3 regions of the Pleomorphomonas sp. PLEO genome follow, and region 1 is predicted to be linked to each of the others. Evidence: riboswitches for the same ligand, from Rfam matches in the RefSeq annotation. Region 1 holds a riboswitch; each other region holds the start of a gene.
What was found. A riboswitch is a leader RNA that binds a small molecule or an ion and turns the genes downstream of it on or off. The one in region 1 is predicted to bind cobalamin.
Positions count from the first base shown of each region.

Region 2: linked by a shared signal. The riboswitch ahead of AB6N07_RS02345 (DUF1636 family protein) and the one ahead of AB6N07_RS05495 (ribonucleoside triphosphate reductase) in region 1 are both predicted to bind cobalamin.
Region 3: linked by a shared signal. The riboswitch ahead of AB6N07_RS07025 (CbtB-domain containing protein) and the one ahead of AB6N07_RS05495 (ribonucleoside triphosphate reductase) in region 1 are both predicted to bind cobalamin.

Region 1 is NZ_CP166625.1:1,239,851-1,250,661, forward strand. Features, by position in the region: gene pyk (pyruvate kinase) at 242-1,678, opposite strand; gene AB6N07_RS05465 (DUF1036 domain-containing protein) at 1,675-2,136, opposite strand; gene AB6N07_RS05470 (DMT family transporter) at 2,334-3,227, opposite strand; gene AB6N07_RS05475 (N-formylglutamate amidohydrolase) at 3,352-4,149, shown strand; gene AB6N07_RS05480 (DUF2312 domain-containing protein) at 4,266-4,520, shown strand; gene AB6N07_RS05485 (hypothetical protein) at 4,682-4,909, opposite strand; gene AB6N07_RS05490 (TetR family transcriptional regulator C-terminal domain-containing protein) at 5,118-5,708, shown strand; cobalamin riboswitch at 6,024-6,226, shown strand; gene AB6N07_RS05495 (ribonucleoside triphosphate reductase) at 6,339-8,357, shown strand; gene nrdD (anaerobic ribonucleoside-triphosphate reductase) at 8,381-8,578, shown strand; gene AB6N07_RS05505 (anaerobic ribonucleoside-triphosphate reductase activating protein) at 8,565-9,194, shown strand; gene AB6N07_RS05510 (sugar MFS transporter) at 9,375-10,559, shown strand; gene AB6N07_RS05515 (cellulase family glycosylhydrolase) at 10,560-10,811, opposite strand, start outside.
Region 2 is NZ_CP166625.1:552,504-563,314, reverse strand. Features, by position in the region: gene AB6N07_RS02385 (GntR family transcriptional regulator) at 1-556, shown strand, start outside; gene AB6N07_RS02380 (fumarylacetoacetate hydrolase family protein) at 550-1,392, opposite strand; gene AB6N07_RS02375 (amidohydrolase) at 1,485-2,435, shown strand; gene AB6N07_RS02370 (cupin domain-containing protein) at 2,483-2,845, shown strand; gene AB6N07_RS02365 (cold-shock protein) at 2,982-3,767, opposite strand; gene AB6N07_RS02360 (DUF2852 domain-containing protein) at 4,303-4,701, shown strand; gene AB6N07_RS02355 (M48 family metallopeptidase) at 4,797-5,546, shown strand; gene AB6N07_RS02350 (transglycosylase domain-containing protein) at 5,562-7,790, opposite strand; cobalamin riboswitch at 7,923-8,126, shown strand; gene AB6N07_RS02345 (DUF1636 family protein) at 8,216-8,581, shown strand; gene cobW (cobalamin biosynthesis protein CobW) at 8,578-9,606, shown strand; gene cobN (cobaltochelatase subunit CobN) at 9,628-10,811, shown strand, end outside.
Region 3 is NZ_CP166625.1:1,573,725-1,581,635, forward strand. Features, by position in the region: gene AB6N07_RS07000 (hypothetical protein) at 141-728, shown strand; gene AB6N07_RS07005 (GNAT family N-acetyltransferase) at 725-1,315, opposite strand; gene arr (NAD(+)--rifampin ADP-ribosyltransferase) at 1,386-1,802, opposite strand; gene AB6N07_RS07015 (N-acetyltransferase family protein) at 1,858-2,352, opposite strand; gene AB6N07_RS07020 (CbtA family protein) at 2,358-3,101, opposite strand; gene AB6N07_RS07025 (CbtB-domain containing protein) at 3,112-3,324, opposite strand; cobalamin riboswitch at 3,352-3,472, opposite strand; gene AB6N07_RS07030 (histidine phosphatase family protein) at 3,511-4,062, shown strand; gene AB6N07_RS07035 (hypothetical protein) at 4,234-4,968, shown strand; gene AB6N07_RS07040 (PRC-barrel domain-containing protein) at 5,148-5,960, opposite strand; gene AB6N07_RS07045 (hypothetical protein) at 6,287-6,505, shown strand; gene AB6N07_RS07050 (cupin domain-containing protein) at 6,647-7,126, shown strand; gene tcmP (three-Cys-motif partner protein TcmP) at 7,456-7,911, opposite strand, start outside.

The sequences.
Region 1 (10,811 bases):
GGAGTGAACCGTCGGCGAAATCCGCCGCTTGCAAGGATCTGCCGCCCGACAATCTGGTCACGGCAGTCGCAGCGTCAACAATATGTCGAGGACATTCGCGCCGCGAATTTGACATTCGAATCCGGTCGAGCATCACTCTCCGGATCGAATGTCAAACTCAGAAGCTGCAATAGAAACAATGGCTTTGACTCCGACACTTGCTCGATGGCATCGAGCGAACACAAGCGTCGGAGTCGAGCCACTAGATGCCCGACTTGCCGTCGGCGCCGATGCTGGCGATGCGCAGGAGGTTGGTCACGCCCGCCGTGCCGAAGGGCACGCCGGCGGTGATGATGATGCGATCGCCAGGCTTGGTGAAGCCTTCCTCGGCCGAGATGCGGCTGGCACGCTGCACCAGATCGTTGAGCGAGCGAGCGTCGTCGGTCACCACCGAGTGGATGCCCCAGACCAGTGCCAGACGGCGGGCCATCGAGCGGTTGGGCGACAGCGCAAGGATCGGCGTCGACGGCCGCTCGCGAGCGGCGCGCAGGCCGGTGGCGCCGGAGGCGGTGAAGCAGACGAGGGCGGCGATGCCCAGCGTTTCGGCGATCTGGCGGGCGGAGGCGGAAATGGCGTCGGCCGGCGTTGCATCCGGCTCGCCGCGCTGACCGGCCAGGATCGAATGGAAGTGCTCGGAATTCTCCACTTCCTCGGCGACGTGGCTCATGGTCTGAACCGCCTCGACCGGGTAGGCGCCGGCCGCCGATTCGGCGGACAGCATCACCGCGTCGGCGCCTTCGAAGACGGCGTTGGCGATGTCGGACACCTCGGCGCGGGTTGGCACCGGCGACTGGATCATCGATTCCAGCATCTGGGTGGCGACGACCACCGGCTTGCCGGCCTTGCGCGTGGTGCGGGTGATGCTCTTCTGCACGCTCGGTACCTGCTCGAGCGGCAACTCGACGCCGAGATCGCCACGCGCCACCATGATGGCGTCGGACAGTTCGAGGATCTCGTTGAAGCGCTTGACGGCCTGCGGCTTCTCGATCTTGGCCATGACGCCGCACTTGCCGTCGACGATCTCATGCACTTCCATGAGGTCTTCCGGCCCTTGCACGAAGGACAGCGCGATCCAGTCGACGTCGGCTTCGAGCGCGGCGGTGAGATCGGCGCGGTCCTTCTCGGTCAGGGCGCCCGAGGTGAGAACGGTGTCGGGCAGGCTGACGCCCTTGCGGTCGGAGATCTTGCCGCCGACTTCCACAACGGCGATCGCCAGCTTGCGGTCATTTTCGACGATGCGCAGCCGGAGACGGCCGTCGTCGATCAACAAGCGATGGCCAGGCTCGAGGGCGTCGATGATTTCCGGATGCGGCAGCGTCACGCCGGTGACGTCGCCGTCGAACTTCTCGCGATGGAAGGCGAATTTCGCGCCGATCTCCAGGAACACGGGACCGTTGGCGAAGGTGCCGACGCGCAGCTTGGGGCCCTGCAGGTCGGCGAGGATGCCGATAGGACGCCCAGCTTCGGCCTCGACCTCACGGATGGTCGAAACGTAGTAGCGCAGCTTTTCGTGATTGGTGTGGCTCATGTTGATGCGGAAACAATCCGCACCCGCCTCATGCAGCCGGGCAATCATGTCCTTGTCGGAGGAGGAGGGGCCCAAAGTTGCAAGAATCTTGACCTTGCGGTTTCGTCTCATTTCGCCCCGTTTCCTTTTTGGGTCGGCTGGTAGAGGTGTACGGTCCAGCTGCGTTGTTCGGCGGTGTCGACCTCGAAAAAGCCCGTCCGCTCATAGCCTCGGGCGACACAGTTCTCGACGCCACCGATGGTAAACATCTTGCGTCTCGTGCACATGAACGCCTTGCCGCCCCACTCGCCACCATGCTGACTGTCGACGGCGTAGAGGTAGTAATAGCGCGAGGCGAGAGCACCGGTCAGCAGCGTTCCGCATTTCGATCCGCCGATATTCCACCAGCCTTCGGAGCGCCAGCCGTCCGCGGCCTTGTAGCCGATCGCCACGGAAATGGTACCGTCGGTCTTGTTGCAGAGCCTGAGATCGGCCTTGGCGGGTGTCGCCGCGGCGAGGGCGATAAAGGACAGCGCCGCGGCAAAAATCGCCGGCCGCGTCCGTCGTACCGGTCCCCTATCTGCCGCCATCGGTTTTCCGCTCGCCAACGATCCTTGTCCGGTGCTCATCGGAGAATGCCCCGCCTTATCGCGTGACCTACGGCAAAATGTCAACGTATAATTACGCAAGCTCCCGCACTGTTCCGCCGTGTCCGGTCTGGCTCCAGCATTAACACGCATCCTCAAGGGCTTACGCTCCAGTCTTTGGTCGTGTCCGAGGGCGTCTGTCACGATCGCGGCCGGGCGATCCAGATGCCCCCCAGGATCATCAGACCGCCGGCCGCCTGGCTCCAGCCGATCGCCTCGCCGAACACCAGGAAGGCGAGGAGGGCGGCGGCGATCACTTCCATGAAAATGACCAACGACGAGAAGGCGGCGGAAAGATAGCCGAGGGCGAAAGCAAGCAACCCTTGCCCTCCGATATGGCTGACATAGGCGAGGGCGGCGAGCGTCGCCGCGCCGGCCAGCGAGGACGGCAGCAGCTTCTGCTCGAAGGTAAAGGCGATGATGCCGAGGCAGAGCGCCGTCACCGTGGTGGCGCCGAAAGTGACGGTGCCAGTGCTGTGCTCACGGCGGGCGGCGCGGATGGCGAGGAAGTAGGTGCCGAAGCCGAAGGAGGTGCCGATGCCGTAGATATCGCCGATCAGCTTGGTGGAATCGAGCGTGTAGGAGCCACCGAGCAGCACGGCGCCGCCGAGGATGCAGACGATGACGCCGCCGGCCTCGCGCCGGCCGACCTTTTCGCCGATGAACAGGCCGGAGAACAGCAACACCCAGATCGGCGCCATCGACGACAGGAAGGTGGCGTTGGCGATCGAGGTGTGGAGGATCGAAAGGTGCCAGAAGAACAGGTCGATGGCGAAGAAGAAACCGGCGAGCCAGATGGCCCTCGAACGGAAGGCGGCCAGAAGCGCGCCCCTGCCGCCCTCGCTCACCGCCCAGATGGCCAGCACCGGCACTGCCAGGGCGACGCGCCAGAAGGCGCTGGCGAACGGGCCGACGTCGGCGATGCGGACGAAGATCGGCGATATGCCCATGGCGACGGCGCCCAGGCAGAGGGCGAGGAAGGCCACAACCTCACCGGGGCGGGCGGATAGCGGCAGCGATCTGGCAGCGGACATGAACGGACCTGGAGGGGCGGCCTCCGGGCGGACCGCGGCGAATGTGCAACGGTCGAACGATCGGTGGGCCAGTGGACGGATCTCGACTTTATCCGACCGATATCAGCATTTAGGATCGTTAGCCATGCAGGACCCGACGGACGACTCCCCTTTCGTTTTTCTGCCCGGTAACGAAGCTGGCGGCCTTCTGATCATCGCCGACCACGCGTCCAACCGGGTCCCCCCGCCCTATGGCGATCTCGGCCTGCCGGCGGCAGAATTCGAGCGCCATATCGCCTATGACATCGGTACCGAATGGCTTGTCCGTCGCCTCGCCGCCTTCACCGGCGCGCCGGCCCTTTTGACCCGCTTTTCGCGCCTGCTGATCGACGCCAATCGCGGCGAGGACGACCCGACGCTGGTGATGCGGCTTTCCGACGGGGCGATCGTACCAGGCAATGCCGGCGTCGACGCCGCCGAACGGCAGCGACGTATCGAGCGCTTCCACCGGCCTTATCACCGGGCGATTGCCGAGCTGGTCGACCGGATGATCGGCACTGGCGTACCGCCGGTGATCCTGTCCATCCATTCCTTCACGCCGGCTTGGAAGGGCGTTCCTCGCCCCTGGGACATGGCGATTCTCTGGGACAGCGACGACCGCATGGTCACTCCGTCGCTCGACGCCTTCCGGGCGCGCGGCCTCAAGGTGGGCGACAACGAGCCCTACGATGGTGCGCTCAAGAATGATACGCTCTATCACCACGGCACGGCGCGCGGCCTTGCCCATCTTCTCATCGAGGTGCGACAGGATCACATCGCCGACGAGGCGGGTGCAAACCACTGGGCGAAGACGATTTTCGAGGTGGTCGCGCCGCTGGCGGGCCGGCCGGCGATGCGCGACGCCGTCTTTTACCGATCGCGCGCCGACGAGCCAGGCGTGTGAATGGACGCTTGAAAATGGTTGACGGGCCCATGAAGTTCGGACTTCATGCCGGCCTCACGGGCGGCAGCCCCGCCCGGACCCAATGACAAGATCGGCAGGACAGATATCCCATGAGCATGGAATCGGCAGAATCGCAGGGCGGCGTCGCGGCGGGTGAACTCCGGCAGTTCATCGAACGCGTCGAGCGGCTCGAGGAAGAAAAGGCCGCGCTCCAGGACGACATCAAGGACGTGATGGCCGAGCTCAAGGGCCGCGGCTACGACGTCAAAGCGGTCAGGGCCATCCTAAAACTGCGCAAGCAGGATCCGGATGAGCGCCAGGAGGCGGAAGCCATCCTCGAACTCTACATGAACGCCCTCGGCATGGTCTGAGGCGCGGCCGCGCCGCCACATGGTCCGTTACGGCGGGTCGTCTCGTGGTGGAAGATGCGGCGCAGCGAGGGCCGGCCATTCCGGCATCGCGTGGTTCCAGAGAATACGGTGGGCTCAGCAAGCCCACCGTGCTTGGGGTCGTAATTCAATCAATCGCCCAATTATGCCTGTTTCAGGTTTCGGCCGGTACTCTCTAGGTCCCGGCACGCCTGTTGGGTGGTTGCGACGATCAGGCGGCTCACGCCGGACGCGATCGTTTCGGGATGATCTTCCTGGAGATAATGGGCGCCAGCGCCGACCGGCACGACTTCGCAATTCTCGAGATTGGCTGCAAAGCGTTTGGCGAAATCCGGCGAGACGAGGGCTCCTGGATCGCCGACGAACAGCATCTTGGGATAGCGGCTCGCGCGCAGAGCCGCGTGGGCTCTGCCTAAATTGCCAGACGTCGCCTGGCTCGCCGGCAAAAAGCCGTGCTCTGTTTGTGGAGACCCTGCCATGGGCGGAGCAGGCGTCACGGCCGCTGAGTGTCGGGGCAGTCTCCCGCAACGCTCAATTGGTATACTTGACCATCAATACGAACGTACGTATTTTCAAGCTATGCCGAGACCATCGAACAAGAACGACATCATTGAAGCGGGTCTGCGGGTGATGTTCCGCAAGGGATACCATGCGGCTGGCGTGCGCGACGTGGTCGCCGACGCCGGTGTGCCCCAGGGCTCCTTCACCAATCACTTCCGCTCCAAGGAAGCCTTCGCCGGAGAGGTGCTCGACTACTATTTCTCGCACACGCGAAAGCTGGTCGGAGAGGCGCTCAACGACCACACACTGACGCCGCGCGAGCGATTGTTCCGCTATCTCGATATCATTACCGATCGCCTGGCCGCCGACGGCTATCTGCGCGGCTGCCTGATCGGTGATTTCAGCATCGAGGTGTCGCAGGCAAGCGAGGTGCTGCGCGAGCGGCTGGCCGCGATTTACCGGGAGTGGCTGGAGCCGTTCGAGCGCTGCATCGAAGAAGGGCAGAGAGCAAAAGAGATCGACACCCAGTTCCCGGCCAAGGACTTGGCCGAGTTCCTGCTGACCTCATGGGAAGGGGCGATCCTGCGTATGAAAGTCGAGCGCAGCCCGGAGCCGCTCGATCGCTTCAAACGGATCGCCTTTGACACGGTTTTCCGCGGCAAGCCATAGGCTGCTGCGGATATGGTGTTCGCCGGGAGTCTTCGTGTTTTTTGGGGGGCAAATCCGGACTTAGGGCGCGAGCAGATATGTTCCGTACCCTTGTACGTGTGACCAGCTTAGTTTTCTGTATCGTTTCAAAGAAGGCGCCGCGCCAACGACCGATGATCGGTGGGTGGCAGGCGCCTTTTTGCATGTGCGGGGCCGGCTGGGTCAGCCCGTCGAATGGGCGCGCTCGGCCAGCGATCCACAATCCGTTCACAGGCCGTATAGGTAGAACCGCTCACCGCGAGCGTCTTTCATTGACCCGACTCGTGAGGCACGAAATACTAGTTGTTGAGCTGAGGTTCTTCAGATGCCACAACATCTGGAGCCAAGAGGGAAGCCGGTGCGAGTCCGGCGCTGCCCCCGCAACTGTCAGCGGCGAGTGCCCGTTCCACGGAAGTCACTGGTGCCCTAGGGTACTGGGAAGACGGAACGGTTGCGATGACCCGTGAGCCAGGAGACCTGCCCCAGCCGAGTTGATTTGTCCTCGGGCGGGGTGCACCGGTGGATCGTCGTCGACGCACGGCCGGAGTCCGTCTCCGCCGTTGTCGATTGCGTTCCTTCCGTTCTCTGCCCTGAATTCGGTGCAAGGGAACGATGTCGGAAATATCTCCAGTCAAGCCGCCTCTCAGCGTCCTCAAGCGATCGGGCGCGCTCGCCCCCTTCGATGCCGACAAGATTCGTTCCGCCGTCGAGCGCGCCGGTGCCGCAAGTGGCGAGTTTTCCAGCGCCGAGGCCCAGCTCCTCGCGATGCAGGCAGTGAAGGTGATCGCCCACCGCTTCGCCGAGCGTATGCCGTCGATCGAGGAGATCCAGGACGTCGTCGAGCAGGTACTGATCTCGGCCAACCACTTTGCGACGGCGCGCGCCTACATCGTCTATCGCGAGCAGCGGGCGCGCCTTCGCCGCGACGCCAACACTGTCGTCGACGTGGTGTCCTCGATCGACGAGTATCTCGAACGCGCCGACTGGCGGGTGAATGCCAATGCCAACCAGGGCTATTCGCTGGGCGGTCTCATCCTCAATGTCTCCGGCAAGGTGACGGCCAACTACTGGCTCAGCCACGTCTACCCGCCGGAAGTCGGCAAGGCGCATCGCGACGGCGACATCCACATCCACGACCTCGACATGCTCTCGGGTTATTGCGCCGGCTGGTCGCTCCGCATGCTGCTCACCGAAGGCCTCAATGGCGTGCCGGGCAAGGTGGAGGCGGGGCCGCCCAAGCATCTCTCGAGCGCCGTCGGCCAGATCGTCAATTTTCTCGGCACGCTGCAAAACGAGTGGGCTGGCGCCCAAGCCTTCTCCTCGTTCGACACCTACATGGCTCCCTTCGTCCGCAAGGATCAGCTGACTTATGAAGAGGTGCGGCAATCGATCCAGGAACTGATCTACAATCTCAACGTCCCCTCGCGTTGGGGTACGCAGACGCCGTTCACCAACCTCACATTCGATTGGGTATGCCCGGATGACCTGAAAGATCAGGTGCCGGTCATCGGCGGCGCCGAGATGGACTTCCGCTATGGCGATCTGCAGGCGGAGATGGACATCATCAACCGCGCCTACATGGAGGTGATGACGGCTGGCGATGCCAAGGGACGCGTCTTCACCTTCCCGATTCCGACCTACAATATCACGCCCGACTTCCCCTGGGAGAGCGACAACGCCACGCGCCTGTTCGAGATGACGGCCAAATATGGGTTGCCCTACTTCCAGAACTTCCTCAATTCCGAGCTGACGCCGAACATGGTCCGCTCGATGTGTTGTCGGTTGCGGCTCGATCTTCGGGAGCTTCTGAAGCGCGGCAATGGTCTGTTCGGTTCGGCCGAGCAGACGGGATCGTTGGGCGTCGTCACGGTGAACTGCGCCCGTCTAGGCTACCTCCATAAGGGTGATGAGACCGGACTGTTGCGCCACCTGGACGAACTCCTGGCCATCGGCCGCACCAGCCTGGAGATCAAGCGCAAGACCATTGAGCGGCTGATGGACGACGGCCTCTTTCCCTATACGAAGCGCTATCTCGGCACGCTCCGGAATCATTTCTCGACGCTTGGCGTCAACGGGGTCAACGAACTGATCCGCAACTTCACCGGCGATACCGAGGACATCACGACGGAGTGGGGCGAGGCCTTCGCCATCCGTCTGCTCGACCATGTCCGCAGCCGCATCGTCGCCTTTCAGGAGGAGACGGGGCACCTTTACAATCTCGAAGCCACACCGGCGGAAGGCACGACCTACCGCTTCGCCCGCGAGGACAAGAAACGCTTTCCGAGCATTCTACAGGCAGGCACGCCGGATGCGCCCTACTACACCAATTCCAGCCAGTTGCCGGTCGGCTTTACGGACGACGCCTTCGAGGCGCTGCGCCGCCAGGAGCCGCTTCAGATGCGCTACACCGGCGGCACCGTGCTCCATCTCTATCTCGGCGAGCGCGTGTCGTCAGCCGAGGCCTGCAAGAAGCTCGTCCGGCGAGCTCTCGAAAATTTCCGCCTGCCCTACGTCACGGTGACGCCAACTTTCTCCATCTGCCCAAAGCACGGCTATCTCGCTGGAGAGCATGAATTCTGTCCGATCTGCGATGCCGAGAGGCTTGCCCAGAAGCAGGCCGCTGCCGAGTGAACGATTTGCGAAGGAGACTTCAGATGAACAAGCCGCTTTCTGCCATCAAGAACGATGCCGCCGCCCTTCTGTCCAACGACGAGCGCCAGCCCTGCGAAATCTGGACGCGAGTGATGGGCTATCACCGCCCCGTCTCGTCCTTCAACAAGGGCAAGAAAAGCGAATTCGCCGAACGGACCGCGTTCGCGGAAGGCAAGAGCCTTGCCGATGCCCGTCGATAATCTGGCGGTCGGCGGATTTTCGCCTCTGTCGACCTGTGACTGGCCGGGCGAACTGGTTGCCACGGTATTCTGCCAAGGCTGTCCGCTCGCCTGCCGCTATTGTCACAACGTCGACCTGATCCCGCCCGGCCGTGGTGCCGGGCCGGACTGGCAGGCGGTCTTGTCGGTTCTTGAGAAACGGCGAGGTCTCCTTGACGCCGTGGTGTTTTCGGGAGGCGAGCCAACTTTGCAGAAGATGCTGCCGGAAGCCGTCGCCGCCGTGAGAGCGCTGGGTTTCCGGGTCGGCCTGCATACGGCCGGCCCCTATCCCGATCGCTTTGCGCGCCTTTTGCCGTACCTCGACTGGGTCGGTTTCGACGTCAAGGCGCCGTTTGCCGACTATGAGCGCGTCACGGGAGTGGTGGGAAGCGGGACGCGGGCGCGCGAAAGCCTCCTTGCGTTGGCGGGAAGCGGCGTCGCCTTTGAGGTTCGAACCACCGTGCATCCGTCGCTGCTTGCCGAAGCCGATCTCGCTCACCTCGATGCTGATCTTGCCATGCTGGGTCTGGCGCCGACACGGCGGCAGCCATTCCGGAGCAAGGGCTGCCAGGACGCGGAACTGCTGGTCGCCTATTGATCGGGCGCGCGCCGAGTTGGAAGCGAGCTGGCTCGGCGTGGCGCGGACGGCTGCGCGGCGTGCCGCTGTCCGCTTGACAGCCCGCCAACGCCAGCCTAGTTTTCTGTATCGTTTCAAAGGAGGCGTCAAGCCGACCGCCGGTCACCGGTGGCGGAGGGCGCCTTCTTCATGTGGATCTCCATGACCGTCCCTTCGCGCACCCCGTCCGTACCGACGCCCATTCGGCGCGACCGGCTGACTTGGGCCGCCTATCTGGCGCTCGCCCAGTTCACCTTTTTTCTGAATATTCAGGGCAACATCATCCCCTTCCTGAAGGACGAGTTCAACCTTAGCTACCGGGTGGTGACGCTGCATCCAGCCGCCGTGGCGGCCGGGCTGATCGTCTCGGGCCTCATCGGTGAACGACTGACGCGCAAGTACGGCCGACTGTGGTCGGTGATGGTCGGCTTGGCTGGTATGGCGCTCGGGGCGCTCGCCATCATCCTTGCGCCCAATCCGGTGGTCAGCATCCTCGGCTGCTTCGTGATGGGGGCGGTCGGCTGCCTTATCTTGATCGTCGTGCCGACGCTGCTGGCCGATTGGCACGGCGCCAATCGCTCGGTGGCGATCGGTGAGGCCAACGGCGTCTCCTACGTCGCCTCGCTGACGGCGGCGATGGCGGTGGGGCTGTTCGTCGCCATCGGCCTCGGCTGGCGGACGGCGCTGCTGTTCGGCGTTGTGCTGGCTGGCCTGCTGCTCCTCTTCATGCGTGGCGTGCCGATGCCGGCGGCGGAAACACCACCGGCCGCCGTGGACGGAGCGCGTGGCGGCCGTCTGCCTTTGGCCTATTGGTTCTATTGGCTGACGATCATCGCCTTCGTGGGTGTCGAGCAGTCGGTACTGGTGTGGGCGACGGAATTCCTCACCCGCGTCAAGGGCGTGCCGATCGCTTCGGCAGCGATTACCGCCGGCGCCTTCTCGCTCGGCATGCTGGTCGGCCGGCTGTCGTCGGCTTTCGTGCTGACGCGGATAACGGCGGCCCGGGCGCTCTACCTGTCGGCGGTTCTCACGGTGCCGGCCTTTTTCCTGTTCTGGGGCTCGCCGAGCCTGACGTTTTCGGTGATTGGCCTGTTCGCCGTCGGCCTTGGTTGCGCGCTGCAATATCCGCTGACGCTGACCAAGGCCATCGTCACCGCCGGTCCGTTCGGTGAGCTGGCAACGGCGCGCGCCTCGCTGGCCAGCGGCCTTTCCATCCTGGTCATCCCCTGGGCGATCGGTGCGTTGGCCGACCATGCCGGGCTCTGGATGGCGATGTCGGCACTGCCGATCCTGACTGTCGCGGCCGCGGTCTTCCTTTTCCTCGGCGAGCGGGTCGTCCGCCGCTGACTATCTGTTGGCGAGGCCGAGCGCCGCCTTCACCTTCGGTTCGAGGGTAAGGGCCTTGCCGTCGCCCATCACTGAAAAAGCCTTGTCCGCGCTCGTCAGGCCGGCGGTGAAGATCGCCCAGGCGAACCCCTGGCGTTCGGCGGCGGCACGCGTCGCCTCGATGAGAGCGATCCGCGCAGCCGGGTCGGCACCGTCCTGATAGACACCGAACTCGCCGAGCAGGATGCGATCGGCCGGAATGTTATTCTCAGC
Region 2 (10,811 bases), 690 kb from region 1:
CTCCGTACGCGAATTTCTGATCCGTTTCAGTCGCTTCGGCCTCATCGAGAAGCGGCCGAACAGTCACTGGATACTGAAGGGATTTACCCGACAGTTCGCCGAGGAACTGATTGACGTCCGCGAAATGTTCGAGCTGAAATCAGCCGCTGCCTTCGTTAACCTGCCGGTCGAGGATCCCGCCTGGATCGAACTTGAAGCCCTGCGCCGCGCCCATGTCGAGGTGCTCGCTGATATCGACAGCCGCTATCTCGAATTTTCAGAACTTGATGACCGTCTGCACCGGTTGATCCAGCAGGCCTCGAGCAATCGCTTCATCGTCGACTTCTACGATATCATCGCCATCGTCTTCCACTACCACTACCAGTGGAACAAGGCGAATGCCCGCGAACGCAACGGCAAGGCGATCCTTGAGCATCTCGACTATATCGAGGCCCTCAAGACGCGCCGACCGGAAGCCGTCGAGGCCGCCTGCCGGATCCATCTCTCATCGGCGCGCCTGTCGCTGATGCAGTCGCTGTCGCCGGCCGCTCTAGCGGCACCCGACATCGCTCAATAGGCGGCTATCGTCTGGCGCTGCTCGCCAAGTCCTTCGACGGACAGACGCATCACGTCGCCCGCCTTGAGGAATTCCGGCGGCTTGCGACCCATGCCGACGCCCGGCGGGGTGCCGGTGGTGATGACGTCACCCGGATCGAGACGGACGAAGCGCGACACGTAAGACACCAGCGTCCGAACGCCGAACACCATGGTGGCCGTGTTGCCGCGCTGGCGCGGCGCGCCGTTGAGGTCGAGCTCCATGGCGAGCGCCTGTACGTCGGCGATCTCGTCCGGCGTGACCAGCCACGGACCAAGCGGTCCGAAAGTCGGGGCACTCTTGCCCTTGAGCCACTGGCCTGTCCCCTCCATCTGGAAGGCGCGCTCGGAGACGTCGTTGCATAGCACGAAGCCGGCAATGTGATCGAAGGCGTTGGTCTCCTCGACCTGCCAGGCGGTCTCACCGATGACGATCGCGAGTTCAACTTCCCAGTCGAGCTTGGTGGCGCCCGGCGGGATCAGAACGTTGTCATTGGGGCCGACGATGCAATTAGGCGCCTTGCTGAAAAGGAGCGGCTCGCGCGGCACGGTGCCGCCCGTTTCGGCGGCGTGGTCGGCATAGTTCATGCCAACGGCAATGAAGTTGCGTGTGCCGGCCACAGGCGCGCCAAGACGCGTACCTTCCGGCACCAGTGGCAGGCTCTCCGGGCTGATGGCGGAAATTGAGGCTAGCGAGGCCTTCGACAGCGCCGCGCCGGCAAGGTCGGCAACGTGGGCTGAGAGATCGCGGTGGCGACCGGAGGCATCGACGAGGCCTGGCTTTTCGGCGCCGACGGCGCCATGGCGGATCAGTTTCATGTGAGGGGCGTCCCGGAGAAATCGGCAGTCTCCGCTTCTACCGCAGGACGACAGCGCCGGGAAGGCGGCAAACGACCGCTCGCCGTGGCATCTTGTGGTCTCTTGCAACCTTAGTCGGGCTCCTGACCCCGCCTTTTTCCTTTACTGTTCCGCGGGAACCACCCTGTGTCCGCCCGAGGCTTATAATGAGCGTTCCGACGCGTCTGATCGATACGCATTTGCATCTTATCTATCGAGAGAGGCTGACCTATGCGTGGCTTGGCAGCGAGCCGATGCTCTCCGCGCATGATTGGACCTACGAACGCTATGCCGCCGAGGCCCATCCGCTCGGCGTCACCGACTGCCTTCACATGGAGGTCGACGTTGCCGAGGACGACATCGATCGCGAAACCGAGTTCATTCGCGGCCTTGCTGGGAATCCTGCCCGTAATATTCGTGCCGCCATCGTGAACGCCAGGCCGGAGAATGCCGATTTCGCCGCTCAAGTCGATCGTGCCCGCGCGGATTCGTTCATTCGAGGCTTTCGGCGTATTCTGCACGTGATGCCGGATGACCTCTCGCGGGCGCCGACATTCCGTGAAAACGTCAAGCGTCTCGCCAACACCGGCCTCACGTTCGACATCTGTGTGCGCGCCGACCAGCTCGGCATCGCCGCCGAACTTGTCGATGCCTGTCCCGGCGTCGCCTTCGTGCTCGATCATTGCGGTGGCGGCTCAGCGTCAAGGCCGGATCTATTTGCAGCCTGGAAAATGGCACTCTTCGAGTTCGCCCGTCGCCCTGGCGTCGTCGCAAAGATTTCTGGCGTCATCGGCACGGTTGGTGAAGGCTGGACTTTGGATGATCTCAGGCCGGTGGTTGAAACCACCATTGAAGCCTTCGGTTGGGATCGCGTGGTGTGGGGAAGCGATTGGCCTTGGTCAGCGCAGCGCGCTTCTCTTAGGGATTGGATCGAAACCACGCATCGCCTTGTTGAGGGCGCAAGTGAGATCGAGCGAGAGAAACTGTTCCACCGCAATGCCACACGTATCTACGGGATCGGCTGAAAAGCTTACGATCTGTGGTAATTGCCGACAAAAAGGGGAGGTTCGCCATGGATGACGATGCACTGTTCCTCGGCTTCGATCTCACCTCCGTCGAGCCGGAGGATGGCGGCCCCGATCCCGATCGGATCATCAAAGGCAATCCGAGGAGTCGGACGTGGCTTGTCGAGGAACGCGACGCTGAAAAACTGTATGCCGGCGTCTGGGAATCGACACCGGGCGCTTGGCGCGTCGTCTATGACGAGTGGGAGTTCTGCTCCATCCTCTCGGGGATCTCCATCGTACACGAGACCGGTAAGGAAACGCCGCGCGTGCTGAGAACCGGCGACAGCTTCATCCTGCGACCTGGATTCTCCGGCATCTGGGAAGTGGTGGAGACGACCCGAAAGCTATTCGTCGTGCGCATGCCGTAAGAGCGGCTTCATCCGCCAAAGCTGCCGACGAATGCAGTTTAGTCTCGTCCAGAGGTGTGACGGTCACCCCAAAAAACTTTCGGGCGGCGACAATCTGTCGCCGCCCGAAAACTTTGATTGCTGTTATGCGGGTCGATCAGTCGAGCAGGCTGATCTCGACCGCCTCACGCCCCTTCGGGGTTTCGACGATCTTCATGGCGACGCGCTGACCATCGGTCAACGGTCCCATGCCGGCCGACTGCAAGACGGAGATATGGACGAACACGTCCTTGCCACCGTCTTCGCCGGCCACGAAGCCGAACCCCTTCTCGGGATTGAACCACTTGACGGTACCGTCAAGCGGAATTGCCGAGGAGGTATCAACCGACCGACGCAGCGGACGCGGAGCGCCGAAGCCGCCGCGATCACCGCCACCGCCGAAGCCGCCACGGTCACCGCCGCCGAAGCCACCCGGACGCGGGCCGCCACGATCGCCGCCGAAACCGCCACGGTCGCCGCCGCCGAAGCCGCCACGGTCACCGAAGCCACCCGGACGCGGGCCGCGCGGCGCCTGCGGCGTCGCGGTCGTTTCATCGACCTCGAGCACCTTGACGACCTGCTTACCCTTGGCGCCCTGGGCCACTTGGACCTTCAGCGTGGCGCCCGGTGGTACGCTGTCGCGACCAAGCGCCTGCAGTTGGCCGATGTGCAAGAAGGCATCGCCCGAACCGTCAGTGAGGGCCGTGAAGCCAAAGCCCTTCTCCGGGTTGAACCAGGATACCGTCGCCTCGACCACTGGGCCGGTCGGCGGAGCGCTATCGTACGGCGAAGGACCGCCGAAACTGCGCGCCGGTCGCTCGGGACGAATGTCGAACGACGGCATTATGTCGTCATCAAATCCGCCACGCCGCCGCGGCGGGCGGAAATCCTTACCCTTACCCATTCTGTCTTCTCGTCTCCGCCAAAACATAGCTCCAGACCGATGCCCGCGGAGAGCTGCATCGAGCCAGTTTGTTTCAAGAGAGCTATTCCACCGCCGAATTCGTCTTTGTACCCGGCACATCGCACCATTGCTTTGGCAATGACACGCCAGACCGCCCGCCTTCAGAACCGCTCCACCCCTAGTCTTATCACAGATGTTAGCGTTTCTGCTGCTTGAAAATCGCGCCGAGGATGGTCCACGGGTCACTTTTTGCGTTTTTTTACGTGCTTGACGCACCTTGTGCGCCGACCAAAGGCGATGACGACAGCGAATCGCCGATGTCAGTTCGAGCGATGGACGGGAGATGGCGGATCAACTCGCCGCCGACCAGCCGAATCGTCTTCCGCTCGGCGCGTTTCTGTCCGCAAGATCAGAACAGCTCCATCAAAAACAGCGCCGGGTTCAATTCCAAAAAAGTCCTCATCTGCTCTTGAAGGCGGCTTTGACCGGGGCCACTTCGGTATCGTTGTTCGGAATGCTCCGAAAGGGAAGAAAAATGAGAAGCTGCGTGATGAGACCCGGCTTTCATCCGCTATCCATCGCGGCAATGATTGTCGGTTTCGTGATCTTCTGGCCGATCGGCCTGGCAGTACTTGCCTATATACTTTGGGGGGATCGCATGCGTGCTCGCTGGAACGATCTTCGCCCTGATCTTGAGCGCGCTGCCCGTCGGGCCGGCTTTCAGCGGGGCGGATTCAATACCTATCGCGCTGCCTCGACTGGCAACAGCGCTTTCGATTCCTACCGCGACGCTGAACTGAAGCGTCTCGAAGAAGAGCGCGCATCCCTTGATCGGATGCGCGACGAGTTCGACGAGTTCCTTGCCAACCTGCGCCGCGCCAAGGATCAGGAAGAGTTCGATCGCTTCAAGGCAAGCCGCAACCCAACGGCCTGATCCGGGTCCCTCCACGACCGGTAAGCCGAAAGCCCTCGCACCGATCCCAGGTGCGGGGGCTTTGTCGTGAGAGACGGCACCGCTACACTCCCGTGATGCCGATTCGTCTGCCTTTCCTCCAAAAGCCTGAAAACAAGCGTTCGGCCCCCGCGAGCTTTCCGATCCTCGCTGGCGAGAGCCTGGTCGAAGTAACGGTGCGGCGGAATGCCCGGGCGCGCCGCTATACGCTGAGGCTCGATCGCCGGGGCGATGGCGCGATCGTCACCATCCCCAAGCGTGGATCGCTCACGGAAGCCAAGGCCTTTGTGACCCGCCATGCCGATTGGATCGCCGCGCGACTCGCAGCCCGGCCCGATATGCCGGAAGTGCCGGTCGCCGTTCCAATTCGGGGCGTCGTCCACCGCGTCGTCTCCACAGGCTCGCCGCGTGGCCGCGTCTGCCTCGTCGCCCTTGATGATGGCCCAGCGATCGAGGTGCCCGGTGAGACGCCGCATGTCCGTCGCCGCCTCACCGATCACCTCAGGAAAGAGGCGAGAGCCGACCTTGCCGCCGCCGTGGCGCGCCATGCCGAGACGCTTGGCGTCCACCCCCAGGCGATCCGCCTCAAGGACACCACCTCGCGCTGGGGATCGGCATCGGCACGCGACGTACTCGCCTTCTCCTGGCGGCTCGTCATGGCGCCGCCTTTCGTTCTGGATTATGTCGCCGCCCATGAAGTTGCTCATCTCAAGGAGATGAACCACTCCGATCGCTTCTGGACGATCTGCGAAAGGCTTTGCCCGGCGACGGACGCGGCCAAGACTTGGCTGAACAAGAATGGCGCTGGTTTGCACCGACTGCCGTGACGACCTGTGGCCCGCTCAGTTACCGAACAGGCGCTGCAACAACCCTTTTTCCTCGGGACTGGGCTGGGAGACCGGCACGTTCAGCGGTGGTGCGGGTTGGGCGCTCGGCGTCTGCGGCCCTTGCACCGGCAAGCCATCCGTCGTCGCAAATGTGACGCCCACGTTGGTAGGCGGCGGTACCAGCTCGACGCCCGGCAGCGGCCGGACGGGCAATTCGCGGACCGCCTCCGTCATGAAGCGATTCCAGAGCAGCGCGGTCAACGCGCCGCCGGTTGCTTTCTTCGTCGGCGTATTGTCGTCGTTGCCCAGCCAGACCCCCGCCGTGAGGCCATTGGTGTAGCCGATGAACCAAGCGTCGCGGAAATCCTGGCTGGTGCCGGTCTTGCCGGCCACCGGACGATCGGACAGGAGCGCCTTCTGTCCGGTGCCATCGGTGATAACGGCCGACAGCATGCGGTTCATGGTGCCGACGGCGACATCGGAGATCACCCGGCCGGGGCCGTCGCCCTGGCGATGGAACAGGACCTTGCCTTCCTTGGTACGGATATCCTCGACGAGATAGGGGATGATGCCCCAGCCGCCGTTGGCAAAGGGCACGTAGGCGGCGGTGATCTCAAGTGGCGTCACCTCGCCCGTACCGAGGGCGATCGACGGATTGTCGTGAAGTTGACTGACGATGCCGACGCGGCGAGCGGTCTGCACGACGTTATCCGGTCCAAGTGTGGCGGTGAGACGGGCGGCCACCGTATTGAGCGAGCGGGCTAGCGCCGTCGTCAGCGTCACCGGACCGAGATACTCATTTTCATAGTTTTTCGGCGACCAGCCATTGATGGAGACCGGTTCGTCGACAACGATGGAATCGGGCGAATAGCCGTGCTCGATGGCGGTAAGATAGACGAAGGGCTTGAAAGCCGAACCTGGCTGGCGCCGCGCCTCGATGGCCCGATCGAACTGGCTTGCCGCATAATCCTTGCCGCCGACCAGCGCCTTGACGGCACCGTCATTGTCGACGGCAACCAGAGCGCCCTGGCTCGCCTTGTATTTGACGCCCTCCTTGTCGAGCGTCGTGCGGACGGCACTTTCCGCCGCCGCCTGCATGCGGGCATCAATGGTGGTGGTCACCACGATGTCGCTTCGATAGCGCGCGACGTAGCCCGGCAAAAGATCCATCACCCAATCGGCGACATAGTTGGCGGCCGAACCACTCTTGGCCGGGGAGGATGGTGCGCCTACAGCCGTCGCCCGCGCCGCGTCGTCACGACTGACATAGCCTTCGTCGACCATGGCGGCGAGCACGACCTTGGCGCGTGTCGCGGCCAGCTCCGGCGAATTGGTCGGCGCGTAGCGCGACGGTGCCTTGAGGAGGCCGGCGATGGTGGCGGCTTCGGCCAAGTTGAGATCGCGGGCCGACTTGCCGAAGTAGCGCTGCGCCGCCGCGTCGACACCGTAGGCGCCGGCGCCGAGATAGACGCGATTGAGATACATCTCCAGGATTTGCTGCTTGGAGAACCGCCACTCCAGCCATAGGGCGAGCACTGCTTCTTGCAGCTTGCGTTCCAACGTGCGGTCGGGCTGCAGGAAAAGGTTCTTGGCAAGCTGTTGGGTCAGTGTCGAGCCACCCTGCACGACCGAATGCGCGAAGAGGTTGGTGACCAAAGCGCGGGAAAGGCCGATCGGGTCGACACCAAAGTGATGGTAAAAGCGTCGATCCTCGATGGCCACCACCGCTTCGGGCAGGAACGGCGACATTTCGGACAGCTTCATTTCCTCGCCGCCGGTGTCGCCACGATTGGCGATGATCGTGCCCGAGGCATCGACGATTTCCACGTTAGGCGGTCGGGGCGGCACCTTCCAATCGTCGATCTGCGGCATGGTTGCGACGGTGTAGCCGATGACGCCGGCAACCCCGATCAGCCCCCAGATGCAAAGAACGACACCCCAGTAGATGAGACGGCCGAAAAGTCCCATACCGGACCGCCGGCTCCGCTTTGCCTTGCGCTGGGAGGACTTGCGACGACGCGGCTGCTGTTCGGACATCTCCGCCTCCTCGCTGTCGTAGTTCTCGCCATCAAAGCTGGGTTCGATCCGCTCGGATCTCGATGATCGGCCGCTGCGGGAATTGGGCAGGCTTTTGGGCGGCGTGAAGCGATCACCCTCGCGGGCGGAAAAATCGTCCTCGCGGGACGGTGCCTCGAACGTCGGCTCGGCCCGCTCGCGTCGGATGTTCCGTCTGTCGCTCCGCATCGTTCGCCGCAACTCCTTCCATCAGGGCTACATAGCCCGTGGAGCATCCGATTTACCCTAAATGAGGCGGTTTAAGGGGGCGTAAAGGATGGCAGCTCCGCCGCTCGGTTGACTTTGCCTCGCAACAAGCCCCAAATGGCCGGGCGTGACGGTCCCTCCTCCCGGAGGAGGGCGAAAGAGGGAATGCGGAATCGGAAAACTCCGAAAGCCGCAGCTGCCCCCGCAACTGTGAGCGGCGAGCCGGATGCTTAGCGTGCCACTGGTCGAAAGACTGGGAAGGCCGTATCCGGCAACGAACCGCGAGCCAGGAGACCTGCCGCCGCGCATGGATGTCGAGACCGCCGGTGGGGCGGGAAAGGACCTATCATGACGCGTGCCTCGGCGGTTTTCGACCGCCGTCTATTGACGTTTCCGGAGTGCCGGCCATGACGGCATACCCGGTCACCCTACACGTCTGTCTCAGCTGCCGCGCGGCAGGAGATGACGACGCCTGCCGAGCTGGCGCCCGTCTTCATGCCGCTCTTGCCAGCCGTCTCGAGGGACAAAGCGATATTCTGCTTTCCGGCGTCGATTGCCTGTCGGTCTGCAAACGGCCGGTCACCGTCGCGTTGGCAGCGCCGGACAGGTGGACCTATGTCGCCGCCGACGCGGCCGATCCCGACGAAGTGATCGCCGCCGCCGAGCGTTACGCTGCGAGCGACGATGGCCGCGTGCCCTGGCGTGAGCGACCGCCTCTTTTGAAATCGGGCCTCGTTGCCCGCATCCCGCCGCAGCCGGAGACCCGCCGATGAACGTCCAGTCGAAAATCCCCGTCACCATCGTCACCGGCTTTCTCGGTTCGGGCAAGACGACGCTGATCCGCCACGTCATCGAGCGCGCCGGTGGCCGTCGTCTTGCGCTCATCGTCAACGAGTTCGGCGATGTCGGCGTCGACGGTGACATCCTCAAATCCTGCGGCGCCACCGACTGTCCGGAGGATGCGATCGTCGAACTCGCCAACGGCTGTCTCTGCTGCACCGTTGCCGACGACTTCCTGCCGGCCATCGAGGCGCTGACCCGTGGGCCGCGCCGGCCCGATCACATCATCGTCGAGACCTCCGGCCTTGCGCTGCCGAAGCCGCTGATCAAGGCCTTTGACTGGCCGGATGTGCGCGCTCGCCTCACGGTCGACGGCGTCATTGCCGTGGTGGATGCCGCCGCCGTGGCGGCCGGCCGGTTCGCCGACGATCCCGAGGCCGTGCTCGCCCAACGGCAGGATGACCCATCGGTCGATCACGACAATCCACTTGAAGAGGTCTACGAGGATCAGCTTCTCGCTGCCGACCTCGTGGTGCTCAACAAGACCGACCTGCTCTCGTCCGAGGAATTGGCTCGCGTCATACAGGACATCGCAGCTTCGCTGCCGAAGGCGGTGCGTGTCGTGCCGACTTCCGAAGGCGAGATTGCGCCGGAAATCCTGCTCGGCCTGGCTTCCGCCGCCGAGGACGATCTGGCCAACCGGCCAAGCCATCACGACGGTCTCGGCGACCATGATCACGATGACTTCTCGACCTTTGCCGTCGAGGTCGGCGCAGTCAGCGATCCGGAAAGCCTGATGGCCCGGCTGAAGGCAGTGGCCGAGGCGCATGACGTCCTGCGCATCAAGGGCTTCGTCGAAATTGCAGGCAAGCCGATGCGTCTCTTGGTGCAAGGCGTCGGCGGCCGCTTCCGCCATGCCTTCGACAAGCCCTGGCCGTCCGGGCCGCGCCGCAGCGCGTTGGTGGTGATTGGCGAAAGGGGCATCGACGAGACGGCCATCCGCGCCGCCCTCGCCTGACCCAAACGGAAAGGGCGCGCCTTGCACATTCTGGCCGAACAGATTCGCTCCCTCGACGATAGCGTCGCGGCGGTCGATCTTGGCCAGACGCCGGCCGAGATCGTCGTGCTGTCGTTTTCCGACAGCGACCTCGGCATCGTCGCCGCTGTGCACGGCAGGCTCGGTCCCGACGCGCCGAGCCTTCGGCTGGCTTCGCTCGCCGCCTTGCGCCACCCCTATTCCGTCGATCTCTATCTTGAAAAGGTGGCATCGAAGGCCCGCTTCGTGCTGGTGCGTTTGCTCGGCGGCGCCGACTATTGGCGCTACGGTGTTGACGAACTCTCCATGCTGGCGCGATCGAAGGGCATAGAGCTTGCGCTGATTCCGGGAGACGACCGGCCAGATCCCCGGCTTGCCCAGGCGTCGACGTTGCCGGCGGAAAATCTTGATCTCCTGGAGCGCTGGTTCAGCTTCGGCGGTCCCGACAATGTCGCCGCCGCGCTCGCCTTCATTGCTGCTCGTTTGGGACGCAACACGGCATGGGCCGAACCGGCACCGCAGCCGGCCTTTGGCCTCTTTCCTAGGCTTGGTGACATTGGCAACCGACGGGTGCTTGTCGTTGGCTATCGGGCGCTGGTCAATGCCGGCGATGCCGCGCCGATCGAGGCGGCGACGCAAGCGCTGGCAGCAGCCGGGTTCACGGTGCAGCCTGTCTGGGTCACCTCGCTCAAGGATCCGGACGTTGCCGGTCCACTCCGCGAGGCCATCGCCACCTTCAAGCCGGACGCCATCGTCAATTGCACCGCCTTCTCCGCGCGCCGCACCGATGGCACGACCCTTCTCGACGCTGCCGACGTGCCCGTGATCCAGGCTCCGCTTTCCACCTTGTCGCGCGAGGCATGGACGGCTTCCTCACGCGGTTTGTCGGCCACCGATCTTGCCATCAGCGTCGTCTTGCCGGAGGTCGACGGTCGCCTGGACGGTCCAGTCATCAGCTTCAAGGCGCCAAGCGACCGTGCCGAGGCGCTCGAATACACACCGATCCGCCACCGACCGGATTCGGGCGGCATCGCTCGCCTGGTTCGGCTCGTCGATGGCTGGACACGATTGAGGCGAACGCCGCGTGCTGATCGCCGCATCGGTCTCATTCTTTCGAACTATTCCGGCAAGGGCGGTCGCACAGCCTATGCCGTCGGACTTGACGGGCCGGCTTCGCTCATCGCCGT
Region 3 (7,911 bases), 330 kb from region 1:
GTCGGTGCCGTATTGATCCATGAATAGTCCATAAGCAGGCTTCGTGATCCGTTTATGGATCATGCTGGTCGCGGGCTGTGAGGAAAGCGGCGTTGCACCCGTCCTATGTTGCGCGACCTATTCGAAAGCGAGCTCCTCCCATGTCCTCTCCCCTCCAAGCCATCCTCATCTCCGGCACTTCCCATGTCGGCAAGTCGACGCTGGCGGAGAAGCTCGCCGGGCGGCTCAAGTGGGCGGGGATGTCCACCGACAAGCTCGGGCGGCATCCTGGCCGGCCGTGGCTGGGGATCCCGGCGCCCGTCGCCGAGTTCTATGCGCGGCTGTCGCCCGAGACGATCCACTGGTTCTTGAAGGTGCACCACGAGAACATGTGGCCGGCGATCCGCCAAAGGATCGAGGTGGAGCGGGACGCCGGGCGGCCGTTCGTGCTGGAGGGCGCGGCGCTCAGGCCCGAGTACATTGCCCCCATTGTTTCCGATGAGATCTTTGGCGTGCTGTTGCATGCCGATGACGCGTTTCTGCGCGGGCGCATGCGGTCGGCGGCCGATTATGAGCAGCGCGACGGCGCCGAACGTGGCCTGATTGACGCTTTCATCGATCGGTCCTTGCGGGAAAATGCCGCGTTCAAGGATGCGGCCCTTAAGGGCGGGCTCAGAATCGTCGATGCCGCCGACGAGCGGGCGATCGACGACCTATTCGATGAGCTTGTCGCGCGGGCTTCGATCTAACTGCCGCGTAAGGCCGCCCCTTGGTTGGAACGTTGCATCCACTCGGATTTGAGCAGGGCGTAGATATATTCGTCGCCCCACTTGCCGTTGAACCGGTCGTTCTGGATGAGGTGCGCTTCGCGCCTCAGGCCCAGCCGCTCGACGACCGCCACCGATCTTGCATTCGCACTATCGAGGCGGGCGAAGATGCGATGGAAGCCGATGGCCTCGAAGCCGATCCGCAGCAGGGCGGCAACGGCTTCCGTGGCGTAGCCCTTGCCGGCGTGAACGGGGTTGAAGATGTAACCCACCTCGCCTTGAAGTGCGTCTCGGCTGGCCAGCTTGAGCAGAACCTCGCCGACCACCGCGCCGCCCGCCTTCACGGTGACGGCCAGCCGGTAAACATCGCCGTCGCCCTCGAAGCGGGCGGCCAGCACGCGGTCGAATTTCTCACGCAGGGCGTCCCCGGTTGGCGGCGGCGCATAGAGATAGGCGTAGACCTCGGGGCGGGCGTGATAATCGGCGTACTGGCCCCAATCGCCGTCGGCGAATGGGCGCAGCACCAGGCGATCGGTCTCGTGGCGAGAGGGAGGCGTTTGAAGGGTCATCGATATCCCTTATCGCGGCGGCAGGCGGTGTCCAAGCGTGGGGTTGGTCAGAGGGGCGGTCGCTTGCCCGTCAGTCAATGATGGGCTGGCCGCCTTCACGCGCCAGGCGCGCCAGGCCTTCCTTCATTTGCCGCACCTGTTCGGGCGAATGGCTCTGCCACTTGGTCACTTCCGCGATGATCCTGAGGGGATCGCGGGAGCGATAGGATAACGTCGGGTTTCCGGGAAATTTCTTGTCCGTCAGATTGGGATCGTCGAAGATCGGCCCGGTGGGTTCCACGACATAGATGCGCTCGGGCTCAAGGCCGGCGGCAAGCTCGGCGCCCCAGATCGCCGCGTCCAGCGTGCCCGAGAAATAGACCCATGAAAGCGGTTGAGGGGTGCCAAAGTTCGAAGAATGACCGACGACGATATGGTCGCCCGGCCGCAGGTTGGCCCTGGTTCCGTGGAAGAAGGATTGCGCAAACACGCTGGCCGAAGCTGACATAGGCACAAGGCTCCCCGTTTATTGTTGACGCCGCCGCCGTTGGCACAGAGAGCCTTCAGGTCGCCGGTATCAGGGTTTTTTGAAAGCGATGGGTCGCTACGATGAATTGCCGGCTGACGCCCTTCGGCATCCAAAGCGCATCGTCAAAGGTGTCTGTGAGGTGCCAGCCCTCCCGCTGATAGAACCTTTCGGCGCGGCTATTGCCGGCCGTGCAAAGCAGTTCGGCCTCCGACACCCCATCGGCGAACAAAAGCTGTTCCGCGAACGATAACAACGCATGCGCCGTTCCGGTTCCACGGGCGGATGTGCCGACATAGAGTTTGACGACTTCCGCTGCTTTGACGGAGACAAACCCGATGAGTTCGGTGCCGTCCCTCGCCACGTAGAAGGCGTCTTTCGCCTCTTTCAGCCAGATGGCGAAGTGGCCTTCGGTGCGAAAGGACAACCCCTCGGGCGGCACGAGGGCGGCATGCGCTTCGTGCCATCCCCGGTGCCAGAGCTGGACGATTTTTCCCTGGTCGGCGACCCTAGCCGGATGGATGTCGAGCATGCGGTTTACGCGCGGCCGAGGCGGCGCGCGCCCTGGGGAGCCGCGCCGGACAGCAGCCGCTCGGCGAGGAAGCCGAACAACAGGCCTTGCGCGCCCCAGATGATCGCTTGCAGGCCGAGCGAGGCCAGACGGAAGCGCCAAAGCATGACGGCGGAGAAGGTTTCCGGCACTTCGTTGATCTCGGGCAGCAGCGTCATCACCGCCGCCATGACGGCGATATAGGCAAGGCCGCCGAGGAGGACGGCATTCCAGGCGCCGAGGCGCGCCCAAGTCTGCCGCGCCAGCGCGAAGGCGACGATCATCACCGCGACCGATACCATCAGCATGATGAAGTAGAGCTGGGTGCGGATGACGATAGTCTCCGGGCTGCCGACGGCTGGCGGGTTGGCCGGGTATTTGATCGCCGGCACCAGGATCACCGCGACAAAACCGGCGAGTGCCAGCAGCGCGGCGAGCGGGCGGGCGCCGAGGGCGCTGAAGCGGCCGAGCACCAGCGCGAACACCAGCGACAGGATGCCGCCGAGGGCGGCGCTGTAGACGATGACGCCGGTGAGCAGGCCGAGGCCGGCCTGCGTTGCCCGGCTGACCAGCTCGGGCTCGGCGGCTTCTCCGGCCGCGTGGCTGGCCTGCTCCTCGAAGGCGATGGCGAAATCGACCAGCGGCTCGCCATAGAGGCGGGCGAACAGGAAGGCCATGAGGCCACCGACCACGCCGGCAATCATGCCGCGCAGCAAAAGCTTTCCAGTCATGAAAGACGCCTCAGTGGCAGGGGAAACCCAGGAGGTGGCGGCCGTCGTGCACGAATTCATGCACGTACATGCTGTTGAACAGCGAGGTCGCGCCTTCCTCGGCGCCGACGAAATACACCGCCAGCATCAGTAGCAGACCGGCGAACACGGCCCATGGCAGAACCTCGCCCAGCGGAATGGCGGCCGGCGGCGACAGGGGAGCGGTGCGTGAAATGCTGGACATGGAAAGCCTCCTGGGATTGCGCGTCCCGATGACAGAAGGATGGCGAACAGGTCTGGCTCTCGGGTTTCAGCCCGATTACAGTGGCGCGACCGCTCCGGAGTTTCACCGGCTTCCGCTCAACATCGTCGCTCACCCTCCGCTAAGTGCCGATGCCTGTCAATCGCAAATGATCGATGAGGAATGGGGATGGCCGCTCGCCTGACGCTGATCACAGTGCCGACCGACAACGACCGCCGCGCCCCGCGCTTTCCGGGCCGCGATCGGCTGGACCTGACCTTCGAGAGCTTGCCGGAGACGGTGCGCCGCTGCCTTAGCGAAGCCGATCACCTTATCCACGCACCCGAAATCGCCATTGGCCCCAACGCCACCGTCCGGGTGCCGGCCGAGGTGGCCGAGGCGCTTTCCAATCTCGATTATGGCAACTGGGCGAACCGGACGATGACTGAGATCGCCGGCGCTGATCCCGCTGGCTTCGAGGTCTGGCGAATGGATATGGCGGCGGCCCCGCATGGCGGCGAAGCCATCTCCAGCGCGCGGGACCGGGTCGGCGGTTGGCTGGCCGGGCTGGAGGAACGATCGGGGGCCATCGTAGCGCTGTGCCCGGCGACGATCGTCAGGATCGCCCTCACGGCGGCGCTCGAGGCGCCGCTGTCGATGATCTGGCGCCTCGATCCCATGCCCTGGTCGGCCTGCGAGCTGACGCGCCATGGCGACCGGTGGTCGCTCAGGCTGAGCTAGCTTACCCGTTGCGACGGCCGGTTGCCGTAAATGTATCGGTGTGTTGCTGGGCGCTCAATTATGACGGGTTACGACAAATCGCCACAGCCTCACCATTGAATTTGCCAATTCGTGGTGTTCCCTCGCGCCACTGAGAGTTTCGGTCCGACTCTGAAACCAAGGGGTGACATCATGAGATGCCTTCCGAAGATCAATGGTATCTACTGGCTGTCGCTTGCCGTGGCGAGCGTGTTCGGCGCCAGCCTCGGCGATTTTCTCGCCGATGGGCTCGGTCTCGGCCATCTCAAGGGGCTGCCTTATCTGCTCGGCGACTTGGCGCTCGTCTTGCTGGCCGAGCGTTTCCTGAAATACACCAGCACGCTCTACTTCTGGGCGGCGGTCATCCTCAGCGTCGCCGCCGCCTCCAACGTGGCCAACGCGCTCCATGATCTCCACGTCAGGCTGGCGTCGGTGCCGGTGCTGTGCCTGCTGCTCGCCATCACGGTGATTGTCTGGCGCCTCCGCGAACCGTCGGCCGACGAGCGCGACTTCATCCCGGTGGCCGGCTTTTACTGGGCCACCCTGCTCATGGCCGGCGTGCTCGGCGGCGTGGGGGGCGACGCGGCCGCCTATCCGCTCGGCTTCGGCAACTTCGGGGCGATGGTGGTGTTCGCCATTCCCCTGGGCTTCCTGCTCACCATCGGGCGCAACGGCCTCTACACCGACCTCGGCTTCTACTGGCTGGCGGTGGTGTTCATCGTCGCCGCCGGCACCGCCGCCGCCAATCTTCTGGCCCACGACCTCCACAGCATCGACCTCGGCACGGCAATCAGCGGCGCGGTGTTCGTGGCGTTGATCGTCGCGGTGTACGAGATGAGGGCTTGCAACAAGAGCCTGCGGGTTGGGCTGGTGGGCGAGGGAGCATGAGGAGGCATGAGTCCACATAGGCGCGGGTGGACTCCCATGGACTCCCAAAGGCGAGGCGTCGAGAAAGACGTGCCCGCGAGCGCGCGACCATCCTCAGCTTGCCGCGTCCGAGGATCCGTCTGGCAAAGTGGCCGCTCCCGGCGGCATCAAACCCGCCGAGAGCGCCGAGCGCTTGGCAATCAAGGATGCAGACCATTCAGCGGAGGCCGCCTGTGGAAGGGGCCCGCGTCGGACCCGCTGTAATAGGTGCCGAACTGGTTCTCGTAATCGCGATCGACGATCGTTGAGGCATCGTAGACCGGGCTGTTCTTGACCACCTGCCGGTCGACGCTCAGGGCAACGGTCTTGTCCGCCCAACTGATGTCTTTGGCCAGGCGCGGCGAGATCAACACCTTCTGCCCCGGCCACCAGTTCTTGGTGTCGACCACGAGGTAGTGGATGCTCCAGTCCGCTTCCTCGACCAGCATGTCCTCGACATGGCCGATATCGCCATCGGTGGCATGGATATGATAGCCGTCCACCGCCTTGACGCTGCGCAGGTGCGGATCATCATGCCGCCGATGCGCCTCGAGCACCTCGTTCTCGAAACGCAGTGTATCCGGCTCTGGTGCCAGGATGGGTGCGCCCATCACGCTGCCGTAGCCACCGCCACCCATATAGAGGCCGCTTCCCCAATAGGGGCTCCAGCCATAGTAGCCGTAGATGTTGTTTTCCATTTGCCGCGACACCGGCCGCTCGGTGTCGATATCCGGACTATTTTCGACCTGCCGCATCGTCAGCTTGACCGAGAACTCCCGGCTTCGCTCATTGGCGTGTCCCAGCGTTGACGTCGGGAGAAGCACCCTGCGGTGGGTGAGCCAGTCGCCGGTTTCGACGACGAGCCAGCGGATGAGCCAGCTTTCATCGTCGAACAGCAGGTCGCTGACGGTGCCAACATCGCCGTCGCTGGCGGCGATGGCGTAGCCCTTAATCTTGGAGGCATTCCATAACATGTCGGGACTCCTTGGAGTGTGCAACCGCCGCGAGGGAACGCCGTTGATCGGCGCCAACCTTTGGCCGGTATCGCGACCGTGGACCCCACCTTCAATGTCAGGGCAAAACCGATGACACTCCGAGCGCGGCAAGTCCGATGGCCAGTGAGGCAGCCAGTGCTGAGCGGTTTGGGGGTAAATTCTCCTGTAGCCATTTTAAGTAACCGCTGAAAATTGAGGTTACCCCATGGCTAGATGAAGACAGTATTCCTCGCCGAATTTGCGGTGAAGGCTCGGATATTACTCACAAATACGTTTGATTACTAAGGTTTGGCGCGTTTTCATCGTTGCCAGAGGGGCCGGGCTATCCTTCCTTCAGGGCCGAAGGCCTCGCCTGTCGGAAGGGCGATCTCAGGGGCGCCATCCTCAAGGGTATCGCCAGCGCCGCCGTCAAACGGCACGGGCCGATCGATCTCGACGAGAACCGGGCAGATCGCTCGGTGCCATCCCGACGCCTCAACCTCGTCGGCGCTACCTACAGACTGACATACGACTATCGGACTTAAGTCCTTTTCGTGCGGGCTCTGAGTATTTTCCGGGCCTACCCTCGGTCGATGGATGTCGCGATTCTATCATCGCGATGAATACTCAATTGCCGAGGGCAATAAGAGGCGGGGAAGTATCGCACCATTTCAGGGAGGTCAGCCATGGACAACATTGGTAGCAGGATCAAGGACATTGGTCCGCAGCCGCAAACTTTCGACATTCAGCGCGCGACGAAGGAAAACACCAATTACCGCTCAGTTGCCTGGAGCGGCCGCTACCTGCAAGTGACGCTGATGTCGATCCCCGTTGGCGGCGACATCGGCCTTGAAGTGCATCCGGAGACCGATCAATTCCTGCGTCTCGACTCCGGCAGCGGTCGCGTGCAGATGGGAGAGGCCAAGAACAAGCTGACGTTTGAAAAGCATGTGTCGGACGGTTGGTGCGTCCTCGTTCCCGCCGGCACCTGGCACAACATCACCAATATGGGCACGAAGCCCATGCAGGTCTACGCGATCTACGCCCCCGCCCACCACAAACCCGACAAGGTGCAGGCGACGGCAGCGGCAGCGGAGTCCGACAAAGCCGACAAACCAGCGACCTGGTCGGTACAGCCAAAGCAGGCGCCCGACGAACACGGCTGACAGGGGGCTTCATGCTTGGCCATCGTTTTGGGATGCGACGCCGATGGCCGACCGATCTTTACTACGCGTTGCTCGGTGTCGACAGGGAGTGGCGCAGGCGTTTGGTCGGGGGCGGCGGTCGGCGAACTATCGCCTCTGGCTCTCCACATCACTGTTCACCGCTTGGTGATCAGCGGCACCGCGTTCGTGGCGCTCATCGTCGTCGTGTACCAGATGACGGCATGGAGGCAAAGCCGCCCGAGGAATGAGATTGGCGGGCAAAGATTTACATAGATGGATTGTCGCCGCTGTTCTGTGTCGCGCGGAATGTTCCGCGAAGTTTGGAAGCTTCATGTTTGTTCGGCGCGCTGGACCCGATAGTGATCGTCCGGTGATCGTTTGCGGGGAGCCCAGTCCAGGAAGTTCAGGTGGCCCGATTTCCGTAGATCGCTAGCGACGGCGTTGAGTTGTGAACGGCTTACGATATGGCGCCCGAGTACTCTGGGCCAAATGTCACCCCAGATCGCAATCGATGGTCCCGCTGGTACCAGATCCAGCAGCGATGCTTTAGCGTTGATCAGTTCTTGCGCCAGATAGGCTTCGGCTGGGTCGGGCGCCATTTGAGCAAAAGATTCGAATAACTCTGCCTGCTCGCTAGCTGCTACGGATGCTTGTAACTTGGCGACTCCACGTGCTTTGTCCTGCTTGCGCAGTGCCTTGATCTGACATTCCCGAAATACTTCTAGCCCAGCCGGGCTGCGGGTTCCATAGATCAGACTATAGAGCGGTCGGTCTACGGTGGGTCT